One region of the Streptomyces sp. NPDC005566 genome, then DNA from elsewhere that is predicted to be linked to it. Evidence: riboswitches for the same ligand, from Rfam matches in the RefSeq annotation. Region 1 holds a riboswitch; the other holds the start of a gene.
What was found. A riboswitch is a leader RNA that binds a small molecule or an ion and turns the genes downstream of it on or off. The one in region 1 is predicted to bind glycine.
Positions count from the first base shown of each region.

Region 1 (7,677 bases):
CGGGGTGATCTATAACGCCCCCATGTCCACGGGTACCCGCTAGTCTGGCGACAGAAGCCGGGGGCACATTCCTTCGGCATGCGGCCAATGCACAGTCACTGCCGGATGCGTGGTAGAAACACCGATGGGTTTCAGCCTACCGCTGTGTCGGAAGAAAACCTGGCAGGGAGCATACCGGGCCTGCCGAACCAACCCGAACTCCGCATTTCAAAGGCTCGATCCTGCCTTGCGTGCAATATGTGGGACAGCTAGACGAAACATCGTGTGAACACTTGTCGTATAAACTCTGCGAACGAGGCAGAGAGTTGACGCACCGGCCAGTCCGCCCGTCACCGGCCTTCCTCTGGCCCCGCACGCCGACAGCGCCGTCTGCACACCCGCCCACGCATCACCGTGTCTCCAAGTGAGAGGCGACCCACTATGCCGCTGCATGTTTCTCCGGCCCCAGCGCCCGCACTGCGCAGCGTTCTCGCGGCACTCGGTTCTCCCACCGCAGTCCGCGAGGCCCACACGCCCGCTCTCCGGTCCGTCCAGGGATCACTGAGCCCCGAACTGCCCCTCCCGGTCCATGTACTGGACCGGATCGTCCCGAACGACGCCACGCCCCGCACGCGCCTCGCCGGCTGGCGCTTCCTGATCCGCAGCGGAGAGCGCGCCGTGGCCGCTGCGGACACCATGCTGACCGCCGACGGCTGGACCTTCTCCCACTTCTTCGAGGGGCCGTACATCGTCTCGACCGAACTCGCCGTACGACAGGCGGATTCGGCAGCAGCGCACTACCAGCCGCGCCTGCTGTCCGTGCCGGAGCTCTACATGCTCACGCTGTGGCTGCACGCGGACACCGACGCCGACGCCGGGGGAGGCACGCTCGCCCCGACGGATGTGCTGGTGCCCCTCGCGCCCGCTCCTCCCGGCATCACGGCCCACCGACCGCATCGCGTCTCCGATCTGCTTCCGGTCATGACCATGCGTGTCTCCCCGGCTCCGCTGCCCGGCCTGCCCGGTCTCCTCGGTTCGCCCGCCTGATCCTCGTACGCCATGCGCCCCCGCCGTGCACCACGGCGGGGGCGCATTCGTACCCGTCCGGACTAGCCCCTTCAGGCCACCCCGAACCACCCGAAGGGACAGTGCAGTTGCGTTGAACCGTCCGGCCGGGTGATGCGTCATGAGAGGAGAAGAGCAGCTGCCGCGAAATCCCTGCGGAAAGACGCCCGTGGGGCAACACTGGGACCGGACCGACTGATACGGGGGCGGCCATGAACACATCGTCAAGCCGCAGGACACTCGACTCAACGCAGCGAAAGAACCCATCCATGTGCCAGCACCAGCCACCCTGCCCGACCGCGGACTCCAACGACCGGGAAGCCGCGCGCCTGACGGCCCATCACCCGGAACAGGGCTGGAGCCTGCTGTGCAACGGCGTCCTGCTCTTCGAGGACACCGGTGAGCTGCTCCCGGACGGGCAGATCATCGCCCCGCACCGGTCGCTGAAGACCGGCCAGGTGATGAAGGCCGCCTGACCGCGGCCGGAGAAACACGGGGGCCGGCCCGGAGTGGTCTCCGCACCGGCCCCGACGGGTGTCCGCGTTTCTACTGGTCGTACTCGTCCAGCGGCGGGCAGGAGCAGACCAGATTGCGGTCGCCGAAGGCGCCGTCGATCCGGCGCACCGGCGGCCAGTACTTGTCCGAAGGCGTGACGCCGGCCGGGAAGACAGCCTCTTCGCGGCTGTAGGCGTGCGTCCACTCGCCACCGAGCGCGGCCGCCGTGTGCGGGGCGTTGCTCAGCGGGTTGTCCTCCGCGCTCCACGCGCCCGATGCGACCTTCTCGATCTCACCGCGAATGGCGATCATCGTGTCGCAGAACCGGTCGAGCTCCGCGAGGTCCTCGCTCTCGGTGGGCTCGATCATCAGCGTCCCGGCCACCGGGAACGACATCGTCGGCGAATGGAAGCCGTAGTCGATCAGCCGCTTGGCGACGTCGTCGATGCTGACGCCTGTCGCCTTGGAGATCGGGCGCAGATCCACGATGCACTCGTGTGCGACCAGACCGGCCGGGCCGTTGTACAGGATCGGGAAATGCGGTTCCAGACGCTTGGCGATGTAGTTGGCCGCGAGCACGGCGACCTGCGTCGCACGCTTCAGTCCCTCGCCGCCCATCAGGCGTACGTACGCCCAGGAGATAGGGAGGATTCCGGCCGAGCCCCACGGGGCCGCCGAGATCGGGCCGACGCCGGTCTCGGGACCGGCGGCCGGCTGGAGCGGGTGGTTGGGAAGGTACGGCGCCAGGTGCGCACGGACACCGACCGGGCCGACGCCCGGGCCACCGCCGCCGTGCGGGATGCAGAAGGTCTTGTGCAGGTTCAGGTGCGAGACGTCGCCGCCGAACTTGCCCGGCTTGGCGAGGCCCACCAGCGCGTTGAGGTTGGCGCCGTCGACGTACACCTGACCGCCCGCGTCGTGCACCTCGCCGCAGATCGCGGCGACGTGCTCCTCGAAGACACCGTGCGTGGACGGGTAGGTGATCATCAGGACCGCGAGTTCGTCGCGGTGCTTCTCGATCTTGGCGCGCAGGTCGTCGATGTCGACTTCGCCGTCGTCGGCGGTCTTCACGACGACGACCTTCATCCCGGCCATCACGGCGCTCGCGGCGTTGGTGCCGTGCGCGGAGGACGGGATGAGGCAGACCGTACGCCCCTCGTCACCATTGGCCCGGTGGTAGGCGCGGACGGCCAGAAGACCGGCGAACTCACCCTGGGAGCCCGCGTTGGGCTGGAGGGAGACGGCGTCGTAGCCGGTGACCTCGGCCAGGCGCTCCTCCAGCTCGCGGATGAGGGTGAGGAAGCCCTGTGCCTGCTCGGCCGGCGCGAAGGGGTGCAGCGCACCGAATTCGGGCCAGGTGATCGACTCCATCTCGGCGGTGGCGTTGAGCTTCATGGTGCAGGAGCCGAGCGGGATCATGCCGCGGTCCAGCGCGTAGTCGCGGTCGGCGAGCTTGCGCAGGTAGCGCAGCATCGCCGTCTCGGAACGGTGCTGGTGGAAGACCGGGTGGGCGAGGACGGTGTCGGTGCGCAGCAGGTTCGCGGGCAGCGCGTCGCCTGCGTCGGCGTCGAGGGCCTCGATGTCGCCGCCGGCTCCGAAGGCGGCCCAGACAGCCGCGATCTGCGCACGGGTGGTGGTCTCGTCGCAGGCGATGGAGACGTGGTCGGCGTCGACGAGCCGCAGGTTCACCCCGCGCTCGCGGGCACCGGCGACCACACCGGCAGCTGCGCCGGGAACGCTCACGGTGAGCGTGTCGAAGTAGGCGCCGTGCACCACGTCGGCACCGGCGGCCCGCAGGCCGTCGGCCAGGATCGTGGCGTACCTGTGGGTGCGCCGCGCGATCGTGCGCAGACCGTCGGGGCCGTGGTAGACGGCGTACATCCCCGCCATGACGGCGAGCAGCACCTGCGCGGTGCAGATGTTGCTGGTGGCCTTCTCCCGGCGGATGTGCTGCTCGCGGGTCTGGAGGGCGAGCCGGTACGCCTTGTTGCCGTCGGCGTCGACGGAGACGCCCACGAGACGGCCGGGCAGGCTGCGCGCGAACTTCTCGCGGACGGCCATGAAGCCGGCGTGCGGTCCGCCGAAGCCCATCGGGACACCGAAGCGCTGCGTGGTCCCGACGGCCACGTCCGCGCCCAGCTCGCCGGGGGAGGTGAGCAGGGTCAGGGCCAGCAGATCGGCCGCGACGGTGACGATCGCACCGAGCTCGTGTGCGCGGTCGATGACGGGCTTGATGTCACGGACCGCTCCGGAGGCGCCCGGGTACTGCAGCAGGACGCCGAAGACGCCGCGCTCGGCGACCTCGGCCGGAATTCCGTCGGTGAGGTCTGCGACGACCACCTCGACGCCGGTCGGTTCGGCGCGGGTCCGGATCACGGCGACGGTCTGCGGCAGGGTGTCGGCGTCGACCAGGAAGACGCCGTTCCTGACCTTGCCCACGCGCCGTGCGAGCGCCATGGCCTCGGCAGCCGCCGTGCCCTCGTCGAGGAGGGAGGCACCGGAGGTGGGCAGACCGGTCAGGTCGGCCACCATCGTCTGGAAGTTCAGCAGGGCCTCGAGCCGCCCCTGGGAGATCTCCGGCTGGTAGGGCGTGTACGCCGTGTACCAGGCGGGGTTCTCCATGACGTTGCGCAGGATCACGGGCGGGGTGAACGTGCCGTAGTAGCCGAGCCCGATCATCGGTGCGAGGACCTGGTTGCGGTCGGCGAGGCGTCGCAGCTCGGCCAGGACCTCGGCCTCGGTACGGGCAGCCGGGAGGTCCAGCGCCTCGGCGCTCTTGATCACGTCCGGCACGGCAGCGGCGGTCAGCTCGTCGAGGGAGCCGTATCCGACGTGCGCGAGCATCTTGGCCTGGGCCTCGGCATCGGGCCCGATGTGGCGCTGCTCGAAGGGAATGCCCTGCTCCAGCTGGGAGAGCGGAGTGCGACGGGGGGTCATGATGGAGGCCTCCTGGTCTCACGACCTGCGAGGGGCACCACGGCGTGGCTGCCCGAACGGCCTCCCCATCTGTCATCTCGACCTGAGAGCTTCACCGGCACGCCCTGAGGCACACCGGCTTTCACCGTCGGTGAGGATGGGGCCCGCCACGGCACGAGCCGTACGGATCCCGTCCTGCTTTCCAGAGTGACCTCGTCCGTGCGGTACGGGGGCCTGAGAGATTCCGGGGAGGAGTTGCTCCTTCGGCGCCACCGGATTTCTCCGGAGGACTCTCCCGCACAGGGTCAGCAGCCGTGTTCCAGACTACCAGCGGGCCGGCGCGGGCCGTCTCGAGTGGCCGAAGCCCCGGATCTGGCCTTTCGTAGTGCCTGTGGAGCAGTTGCGACCACCCTGACCGCAGTGCGACCAGTGGGAGGCACCGTGCAGACCGACATCGATCCGCGCAGCCTGATCGGCCGCAAGGCCTACGACCGCCAAGGCTCCAAGATCGGAACGGTGGACGAGGTCTATCTCGACGATGCCACCGGCGTACCCGAGTGGGCGGCCGTGCGCACCGGACTCTTCACCCGGGACGCCTTCGTCCCGCTGGAACCGAGCGAATTCGTCGACGGCACCCTGGTGATCCCCTTCGACCGCGCCCTGATCAAGGACGCTCCCGACTTCGGAGTCGGCCGCCATCTCTCCCCTGAGCAGGAGCTGCAGCTGTACCGCCATTACGGGCTGGACTCCGCCGCGCCGGGCGGCACCGGGCCCGACAGGGACTTCGGCAGGCTGGCCGGCCACGAGGAGTAGTCCACGGGGTCTCGGACCAGGGGCAGCGGGTCGGCCGGCTGGAGCTGCGGATCGTCGACACGGAACGTGCGCACCCGGCCCGGCCGCTCCCCCGGCTCCTCGAACCGGACCGTGACACGGCCGACGCCGCTGCCCTGCACCCAGCCGTGGCCGTGGACGTCGTGCCGGACGTCGTGGCCTGCGGGCCACCGCCGGCCCGCCAGCCGGTCCGCCCTCTCCTCGGCCGCCTCCTCCGCCGTGACCGGCTCGTCGGGGGCACCGCCGGCCCCGCCCTCCGACTCGTCCGCCACCGCCTGCAGCGCATCGGCGGCCTGCGCGAAGAGATCCTCCTGGGTGAAGTCCGCGAGCCCCGTGACGCCCACTCCCAAGAGCCGTACGCCACCGGTGGTGTCAACGGCCTCCAGCAACCGCGCCGCGGCTTCTCTGACGACCGTGGGGTCGTCCGTGGGGCCGCGCAGGGTCTCGGAGCGGGTGAGCGTGGAGAAGTCGTAGCGGCGCACCTTGAGCACGACGGTCCGCCCCGACCGCCCCGCGCCCCGCAGGCGCTCCACACACCGTCCGGCCAGCCTCTCGACCTCCGTCCTGACCCGGACCCGGTCGTGCAGGTCCACGTCGAAGGTGTCCTCGACCGATACGGACTTCGCGTCCCGTTCCGCGACGACGGGCCGGTCGTCGTGCCCGAGTGCCATGCGGTACAGCGCGACGCCGTGCGCCTTGCCCAGCAGACGGACGAGCTCCGCCTCCCCCGCCTCGGCAAGGTCCTGGACCACCGTCATCCCAGCGCGCCGCAGATGGTCCCCGGTGGCGGGCCCGACGCCCGGCAGGATCCGCACGGACATGGGAGCGAGCAGTTCGCGCTCCGTACCCGGCTCGATGAGCAGGAGACCGTCCGGTTTCGCCTCCTCCGAGGCGATCTTGGCCAGCATCTTGGAACCGGCCAGGCCGACCGAACCGCTGAGTCCGGTGACGCCTGTGATGACCGTGCGCAGCTGCTCACCGATCGCACGGGCCGATGCCGCGTCATCGGCGACCCCACCGGCCTCCAGGTCGACGAACGCCTCGTCCAGGCTGAGCGGCTCGACGAGCGGCGACAGCCGCCCGAGGAGCTCCATCACCTGGTCGCTGACCGTCCGGTAGAGCGCGAAGCGCGGCACCAGATAGGCGGCGTTGGGTGCCAGCCGTCTGGCCTGCGCCATGGGCATCGCCGAATGCACACCGAACCGCCGGGCTTCGTACGACGCGGTGGCAACCACCCCGCGCATCCCCAGTCCGCCCACCACCACCGGTTTGCCGCGCAGGCTGGGCTTCGCCGCCTGCTCGGCAGAGGCGTAGAAGGCATCCATGTCCAGATGCAGGATGGTGGGAGCGGATCTCACACCTACCGATGCTGCCCTATGCCACTGACAACGGGCCTGCTCCGCGCCTGTGCGGCGCGGGGCAGGCCCGGTGGCTCAGCCCGCGCGGTTGCGCCGCCGGGCCAGCTCGTCCGCGGGGTTGTTGCCGATCAGCGTCTCCCCCGTGTCGACCCGCTCCCCGTGGAGCTGGGACAGGGTCGCGTCCACATCACGCCAGACGACGCCCACGGCGATACCGAAGACGCCCTGGCCCCCCTGGAGCAGATCCACGACCTCGTCGGGCGAGGAGCACTCGTAGACCGTCGCCCCGTCGCTCATCAGGGTCATCCGTTCAAGATCCGTGAATCCGCGGGCCCTCAGGTGCTGGACCGTGGTGCGGATGTTCTGCAGCGCGACACCTGTGTCGAGGAACCGCTTCACGATCTTGAGGAGGACAACGTCCCGAAAACTGTAGAGGCGCTGTGTCCCCGACCCGTACGCCGGACGCACGCTCGGTTCCACCAGACCCGTACGGGCCCAGTAGTCGAGCTGTCGGTAGGTGATCCCGGCCGCCGCGCACGCCGTCGGCCCCCGGTAGCCGATGTCACCTGCCACTACCGCACCGTCCGCTGCCACCGCCGCCGGCTGAACCGGCTGTCTGATGGTGTGGTCGGCCGCACTGCTGTGCTGCCGGTACGGCCCACCTGCAGCCGTACCGTCGCCGCTGCTTCTCACGCCGACCTCCGTCCTTGACCTGCCATCTCGAAGGTAGGCAGTCACCAGGGGTGCGTCAACGATCGCCACACTCGGCACGCCGAGTGATAATCACCCTGAGGGTGGTTTCCCGTGTCTCGTTTCCGGGAACGGCTTGTCGGATGCGGGCACTGCACGGGACGGTCACTGACTGTTCGTACCGAAGTCCTCCGGTGAGATCTGGTCGAGGAACTCACGGAACTTCTCGACCTCGTCCTCCTGCTCGTCCGGGATGGCGATCCCGGCGTCGTCCAGCACACCGTCGCTGCCGTAGATCGGCGTGCCGGTACGCAGGGCGAGCGCTATGGCGTCGGACGGCCGC
Region 1 is NZ_JBEXDB010000029.1:47,621-55,297, forward strand. Features, by position in the region: gene ABZS61_RS32510 (hypothetical protein) at 421-1,026, shown strand; gene ABZS61_RS32515 (DUF5999 family protein) at 1,314-1,520, shown strand; gene gcvP (aminomethyl-transferring glycine dehydrogenase) at 1,591-4,476, opposite strand; glycine riboswitch at 4,668-4,763, opposite strand; gene ABZS61_RS32525 (PRC-barrel domain-containing protein) at 4,897-5,268, shown strand; gene ABZS61_RS32530 (DNA polymerase IV) at 5,190-6,644, opposite strand; gene ABZS61_RS32535 (MerR family transcriptional regulator) at 6,720-7,337, opposite strand; gene ABZS61_RS32540 (bifunctional nuclease family protein) at 7,500-7,677, opposite strand, start outside.

Region 2 (7,677 bases), on a different contig from region 1:
AGGTCAGGCCCAGGTTGTGCTCCATACCGATCTCGGCGGCGTTCTCCACCTGCTCGGCGGAGCCGCCGAGGACCTCGGCGAGGGCGCCCGCGGCCATCGAGCAGGCGGATCCGACCTCGCCCTGGCAGCCGACCTCGGCGCCGGAGATGGAGGCGTTCTCCTTGAAGAGCATGCCGATGGCTCCGGCGGCCAGGAGGAAGCGGACGACGCTGTCGTCCTTCTCGGCCTCGGTGCAGCCGCCCGCGGCGAAGTTCATGTAGTAGTGCAGGACTGCGGGGATGATGCCCGCGGCACCGTTGGTCGGGGCGGTGACGACGCGGCCGCCCGCGGCGTTCTCCTCGTTGACGGCCATCGCGTAGAGGGTGATCCACTCCATCGCGTGCGCCTGCGGGTCGCCCTCGGCGCGCAGCTGGCGGGCCGAGTTCGCGGCACGGCGGCGGACCTTCAGGCCGCCCGGCAGGATGCCCTCGGTGGCCATGCCGCGCGAGACGCAGGCCTGCATGACGCGCCAGATCTCCAGGAGGCCGGTGCGGATCTCGTCCTCGGTGCGCCAGGCCTTCTCGTTCTCCAGCATGAGGGAGGAGATGGACAGGCCCGTTTCGCGGGCGAGGCGCAGCAGCTCGTCACCGGTGCGGAAGGGGTGCTTGAGGACGGTGTCGTCCGGGACGATCGGGTTCTCGCCGGCGACCGCGTCCTCGTCGACGACGAAGCCGCCGCCGACCGAGTAGTAGGTCTTCTCCAGGAGGAGGGCGCCCTCGTGGTCGTACGCGAAGATCGTCATCCCGTTGGCGTGGTACGGCAGCGCCTTGCGCCGGTGCAGGACCAGCTGCTCGTCGGTGTCGAAGGGGATCTCGTGCATGCCGAGGAGGTTGATGCGCCCCGTGGTGCGGATCTCCTCGACCCGGCTGTCGGCGCCCTCGACGTCGACGGTACGGGGGGACTCGCCCTCCAGGCCGAGCAGGACGGCCTTGGGGGTGCCGTGGCCGTGGCCGGTCGCGCCGAGCGAGCCGTACAGCTCCGCCCGTATCGATGCGGTGTGGGCCAGCAGGCCCTCGTTCTTGAGGCGGCGGGCGAACATGCGCGCCGCGCGCATCGGGCCGACCGTGTGGGAGCTGGACGGGCCGATGCCGACCGAGAAGAGGTCGAAGACCGAGATGGCCACGGGATGACTCCTAAGGGGGCTGGTAGACGCCGTTGTCTGCCGGGTGGTGCGGGCCGGGCCGGTGGGCCCGAAGAGCGCGGGGACAAGGGTGGGGGCACCGTGCTCACTGTTCAGTGTGCGCGGTGCCCCCACCCGACGTGCAAACTGCGGGTGACCTACTTGAGGCCGGGGTACAGCGGGAACTTCTCGGCCAGCGCGATCACGCGGGCCTTCAGGTCGTCGGCGTCGTAGGCCGGCTTCAGCGCGGAGGCGATGATCTCCGCGACCTCGGTGAAGTCCTCGGCCTGGAAACCGCGGGTCGCCAGCGCGGGCGTACCGATCCGCAGACCCGAGGTGACCATCGGGGGGCGCGGGTCGTTCGGAACGGCGTTCCGGTTGACCGTGATGCCGACCTCGTGGAGGCGGTCCTCGGCCTGCTGGCCGTCCAGCTCGGAGTTGCGCAGGTCCACCAGGACCAGGTGCACGTCCGTGCCGCCGGTGAGGACGGAGACGCCGACCTCGGTGACGTCCGGCTGCACCAGACGCTCGGCGAGGATGCGGGCGCCGTCCAGGGTGCGCTGCTGGCGCTCCTTGAACTCCTCGGTCGCGGCCACCTTGAAGGAGACCGCCTTGGCTGCGATCACGTGCTCCAGCGGGCCGCCCTGCTGACCGGGGAAGACCGCCGAGTTGATCTTCTTGGCGAGCTCCTGCGTCGACAGGATGACGCCACCGCGCGGACCGCCGAGGGTCTTGTGCGTGGTGGTCGTGACGACATGGGCGTGCGGCACCGGGTTGGGGTGCAGGCCCGCGGCCACCAGGCCCGCGAAGTGGGCCATGTCGACCATCAGGTACGCGCCGACCTCGTCCGCGATGCGGCGGAACGCGGCGAAGTCGAGCTGACGGGGGTACGCGGACCAGCCGGCCACGATCAGCTTCGGCTTGGACTCCTTGGCGAGGCGCTCGACCTCGGCCATGTCCACGACGCCGGTCTCGTCGACGTGGTACGGGACCACATTGTAGAGCTTGCCGGAGAAGTTGATCTTCATGCCGTGGGTCAGGTGACCGCCGTGGGCCAGGTTCAGGCCCATGATGGTGTCGCCCGGCTTCAGCAGCGCGAACATCGCGGCGGCGTTCGCCTGCGCACCGGAGTGCGGCTGGACGTTCGCGGCCTCGGCGCCGAAGAGCGCCTTGATCCGGTCGATCGCGATCTGCTCGACCACGTCGACGTGCTCGCAGCCGCCGTAGTAACGACGGCCGGGGTAGCCCTCGGCGTACTTGTTGGTGAGGACAGAGCCCTGCGCCTCCATGACCGCGACCGGAGCGAAGTTCTCCGAAGCGATCATCTCGAGGGTGGACTGCTGGCGGTGGAGCTCGGCGTCGACAGCGGCGGCGACGTCCGGGTCCAGCTCGTGGAGGGAGGAGTTGAGAAGCGACATCAGGGGGTCCCTTGGGTCTCAGTTGCCGGAGAACTCGGAGTACTCGTCGGCGGAGAGCAGGTCCTTCGGCTCCTCCGCGACGCGCACCTTGAACAGCCAGCCGCCCTCGAAGGGGGCGGAGTTCACCAGCGCCGGGTCGTCCACGACGTCCTGGTTGGCCTCGGTGACCTCACCGGTCACCGGCGAGTACAGGTCGCTGACCGACTTGGTCGACTCCAGCTCACCGCAGGTCTCGCCCGCGGTCACCGTGTCACCGACCGCCGGGAGCTGGGCGTAGACGACGTCGCCGAGCGCGTTGGCCGCGAACTCGGTGATACCGACCGTGGCCACACCGTCCTCGAGGGCCGACAGCCACTCGTGCTCCTTGCTGTACCGCAGCTGCTGGGGGTTGCTCATGACCTGAATTCTCCTGTACGCGGGGGAGTGCTGATGAACGGTGGTCTTACGGTGTGAGACGGGACTACGTCACGTGCGGGACGCCCCGTCGTCACTTCTGACGCTTGTAGAAGGGCAGGGCGACGACCTCGTACGCCTCATGGGTGCCCCGGATGTCTACGCCGACGCCCTCGGTGCCGGGCGCGGCGTGCGCCGCGTCCACGTACGCCATGGCGATCGGCTTGCCCAGCGTCGGCGACGGTGCGCCGGACGTGACCTCGCCGACGACCTTGCCGTCGGCGACGACCTGGAAGCCGGCGCGCGGCACCCTGCGGCCCTCGGCCACCAGGCCGACGAGCTTGCGGGGCGGGGCGGTCTCGGCACGCTCGGCGGCGGCCAGCAGCGCCTCGCGGCCGACGAAGTCGCCCTCCTTCTCGAACTTCACGACCCGGCCCAGGCCCGCGTCGAACGGGGTCAGCGCGGTCGTCAGCTCGTGCCCGTACAGCGGCATGCCCGCCTCCAGGCGCAGCGTGTCGCGGCAGGAGAGACCGCACGGGATCAGGCCGTGCGGGGCGCCCGCCTCGGTGAGCGCCTTCCACAGCTGCTCGGCGTGCTCGGGAGCCACGAAGAGCTCGAAGCCGTCCTCGCCGGTGTAGCCGGTACGGGCGATGAGTGCGGGAACACCGGCGACGGTGCCGGGCAGGCCCGCGTAGTACTTCAGCCCGTCCAGGTCGGCGTCCGTGACCGACTTCAGGATGGCGGGCGACTCGGGGCCCTGGACGGCGAGCAGCGCGTAGGCGTCGCGGTCGTCGCGCACCTCGGTGTCGAAGTCCCCGGCGCGCCCCGTGAGCGTGTCGAGTACGAGCTGTGCGTTGCCCGCGTTGGCGACGACCAGATACTCGGGGGCCTCGGTCTCACCCAGGCGGTAGACGATCAGGTCGTCCAGGATCCCGCCGTCCTCGGCGACGATCATCGTGTAGCGGGCCCGGCCCACGCCGATGGTGGCGATGTTGCCCACGAGTGCGAAGTTCAGGAAGGCCGCGGCCTGCGGTCCGGTGACGGTGATCTCGCCCATGTGCGACAGGTCGAAGAGTCCGGCCCGGGTGCGCACGGCGTTGTGCTCGTCGCGCTCACTGGCGTACCGCAGGGGCATGTCCCAGCCGGCGAAATCGGTCATGGTCGCGCCCAGGGAACGGTGCAGCGCATCGAGGGCGGTGAGACGGGAGGCGGGGGCAGTGCTCATGGGCATGGCTCCAGGGCATGGCGACAGAGGACGTTCCCTCCCCATCTGTCATCGGAACCTGAGAGGTTCGCCGAGAGCCCCTGAAAGGGTCAGCCCCTGCGGGGGTCGGCTTGCACCTTGGGTGGAGCCGCGCGAGCGGCCCGCTTTTCAGATCTGCCTCATCCACGCGGTACGGGGCCTGAGAGATTCAAGGGAGGAACTTGCTCCTTCGGCGCCCGGTGCACACAGTGACCGGGACTCTCCCGCGCGGATTCAAACGGCCGGTATGCAGTTGGCGGGGTCATCATCGCACGCATTGCGCCAGAGTGGGGCGACCGGATCCGCGCAGGCAGCCGGGGACGCTCGGGCGCCGACATGTGCGACCGGAACCGGTTGTCCCGTATTACCTTTTCTTTACACTTCTTGGGCAGGCCAGGTGTGGCGACTCGGCAGGGGGAGGGCGATGACGTTGCAGCCGTACGCGACGACCGCAGGGGCAGCGCGCGGAGCGATGCCCGCGCAGCAGGGTGCCCGCGCTCGGGGGCTCCGGGGCACGCACGCTCCGGTGGTGCGTGATCTGCGGGGCAGGAACGGGCTCGGCCCGCGCAGCCTGGACTTCGTGGCGGGCGATGTGGTGGTGGTCTCCGGACTGCCCGGCAGCGGGAAGTCGACGTTGATCCGGCGCGCGGTGCGGGAGCACGCCATCGACTCCCAGGACACCAGGGACCGCTGGGCGGGCTCCCTGCCCGCCTTACTCCCGTACGCCCTCTACCGTCCCCTGGTCCGTGCCGCGCACTACCTCGGGCTGTGGCGGGCGCTGCGCTCGGGAGGGTCCGTCGTCGTGCACGACTGCGGAACCCAGGCCTGGGTGCGGCGCTGGCTGGCCCGCGAGGCCGGGCGCCGGAGCCGCACGCTGCACCTCGTCCTGCTCGACGTCACCCCTCATGTGGCCAGGGCGGGCCAGCGGGAGCGCGGACGGGGTGTCTCCGGATACGCCTTCGCCCGGCACCGCGGTGCGGTCGGACGGCTGCTGCGCGACACGGAGAGCGGACTGCTGCCGCCCGGTTGCGCGTCCGCGGTCCTGCTCGACCGGGAGGCCGCCACCGCGATCGAACGGATTTCGTTCGCAAACGCATAGACCGTCGAGATCCGTCCGGCCGTCCGGAATCTGGACGGTCCGGTCGCCCCGGCCTGCGCTGTTTCCCGTGTCACTGCCGTCCGGGCGCGGCTCGGACTATGGTTTCTGCCGCACAGCACGGCGAGAAAGGGACACAGACACCGTGGACATTCCGGCCCAGGCCCCCGTCCATCCGCAGCACGGATGGCCGGCCAACGAGCTCGAGGAAGTGCTCAGCGCCTCCCTCGGCGTGCCCGGGGCCGGCGGCCGCCTGGTCGAGGTACTCGGCCGCAGCCGCGTGTGGGTGCCCCTGCCGAACGGCGGCGGACCCGACAGCCCCGACCTCGACCTGCCGACGGTCGACATCGACGGCGCCGCGTACGTACCGGTGTTCAGCTCCGAGGCCCAGTTCCTGTACTGCGTCGGCGCCCATCTCTCGTTCACCGTCGCGCCCGCCCGCGAATTCGCCCGCGGACTGCCCCCGCAGCTCGGCATCGCCGTCAATCCCGGCGGGGCGGTCGGTGTGCCGCTGCCGCCGCCGGCCGTCGCCGAACTCTGCCGGGCCGGGCGCACCGCACTGGACGGGCCCTCCGGCGGGCGGGTGCGGCTCTATGAGCCGGACTGGAAGGAGGACCCCGTCGATTTCCTGGCCGCGGTGGCCGGTGAATTCCAGGGCATCGGTGTCGTGAGTACGGCGCGCAGGGCGCTGGCCAGCATCGAGGGCGACGACCCCGTCCTCTTCGTCGGCGTCGAGTTCGCCACCTGGGACGGCGCGGGACAGAGCGCCCCGATGGAGGCGCTGGGCCGTGCGCTGGGCCGGGTCCAGCTGCAGTGGCGGGTCAATCTGGTCCTCCTCGACGTGGCCCAGGACCCCGTGGGTGACTGGATGCTGGAGAAGGTACGGCCGTTCTACCGGCGCGAGGGGTACTGAGTCAGGTTCGCCCGTGGCGTCAAGCCGGTGTCAGGGGCGGCGCATAAGCTGGTTTGATGGCGAGGCCGCACCCGCTGTGCCCGGGAGCGGGACAACAGCACCGCGGCACGACGGGGCAGCGGAACGAAGAGGGGCGGGACCCAGGGTGAGTGCGTCAGGCACCGCGGAGGCCGGGCAGGTCGAGCACATGCTGCGGCAAGTGACCCCCGGGCGCCCCGACGCCTACGAGGCGCTTCTGCGGGCCCTCACCGACGGCCGGGTCTGGATGCTGCTCTGGCACGGCACGGCGGGCTCGCCCGACGCCCAGTACGGCAACATGGAGATCGACGGCCTGGGCTACGCCCCCTGCGTGACCTCCGCCCAGGAGCTCTCGGCCAGTGGCTGGAACAGGTCCCACGAGCTGGTCACCGGCCGCGACATCGCCCGGTCCCTCTTCCCCGACCGCTGGGGCATCTGGCTCAACCCGCATGCCCCCGGCGGCGGCGTCGGCATCCCCTGGCTGGACCTGCGCCGCATCGCGACAGGCCTCGACCGGATGCCCGCAGGGCCGCTGCAGCTCTCCGAACCCGCCATCGAGATCCCGCAGTTCTACGCCCTTTTGTCGCACAATGCCCACCGCACCCCCGCCGTCCGCGCGCTGCGTCGTGCCTGGGTGCAGCCCGCGCTGGGCGCCCCGTACCTCGCGATCGGGCTCGACCTCTACGACACGGGCCGGCCCTCCGTCGACGCGGTCCGCGCGATGATGCAGCAGTCGATCGGCGTGGTCCCCGACGGCCTGCCCGTCTCGACGGTGTCCATGTCCGACGAGTACGACCCCGTCGCCATGTGGCTGCGCGCCAACTCCCGTCCGTTCTACGACCGCGAGGCGCACGCCCCGGCGGGCCCGCCGCCCGCCGCCGCGCCGGGGTATGGCTACCCGCCCTCGCAGCTGCGCTGAACCCGCCCCGATTGCGAACGGGTTAACTAGCGCGGGCAGGATGTCCCGTATCTGGTCGGTTTGTTGAGTGTCCGGGTCTCAGGTAGGTATCACCGCTATGCGGACTGTTCTCCGCGCTGCTTCGCGAATGTAGTGTTCGGGCGAATCAATACCTCTCCACACACTGCTGACCTGGGGTGGACCCACATGCGAATATTCAAGTCCCGAACTGTTCGGGCGATCACGGCGGCTGTAGCCGTCGGCCTGATCGCCACGGGCTGCTCCAGCGAGCGGGACAACGATGCCAAGGACGGAGCGAAGGACACCTTCGTCTTCGCAGGTGCGGGCGACCCCGGGTCCCTGGACCCGGCGCTGGCCAGCGACGGTGAGACCTTCCGGGTCACCCGTCAGGCCTTCGAGGCCCTGCTCGAGCACGAGCCCGGCGGAAGCAAGCTCGTCGGCGGACTCGCCGAGACGTGGGAGAGCGACCCCGCCGGCAAGGTGTGGACGTTCAACCTCCGTAAGAACGTGAAGTTCCA
Region 2 is NZ_JBEXDB010000014.1:147,342-155,018, forward strand. Features, by position in the region: gene ABZS61_RS22735 (L-serine ammonia-lyase) at 1-1,162, opposite strand, end outside; gene glyA (serine hydroxymethyltransferase) at 1,318-2,577, opposite strand; gene gcvH (glycine cleavage system protein GcvH) at 2,596-2,973, opposite strand; gene gcvT (glycine cleavage system aminomethyltransferase GcvT) at 3,065-4,195, opposite strand; glycine riboswitch at 4,353-4,450, opposite strand; gene ABZS61_RS22755 (AAA family ATPase) at 4,638-5,312, shown strand; gene ABZS61_RS22760 (enhanced serine sensitivity protein SseB) at 5,455-6,222, shown strand; gene ABZS61_RS22765 (enhanced serine sensitivity protein SseB C-terminal domain-containing protein) at 6,368-7,159, shown strand; gene ABZS61_RS22770 (ABC transporter substrate-binding protein) at 7,346-7,677, shown strand, end outside.
Region 2: linked by a shared signal. The riboswitch ahead of gcvT (glycine cleavage system aminomethyltransferase GcvT) and the one ahead of gcvP (aminomethyl-transferring glycine dehydrogenase) in region 1 are both predicted to bind glycine.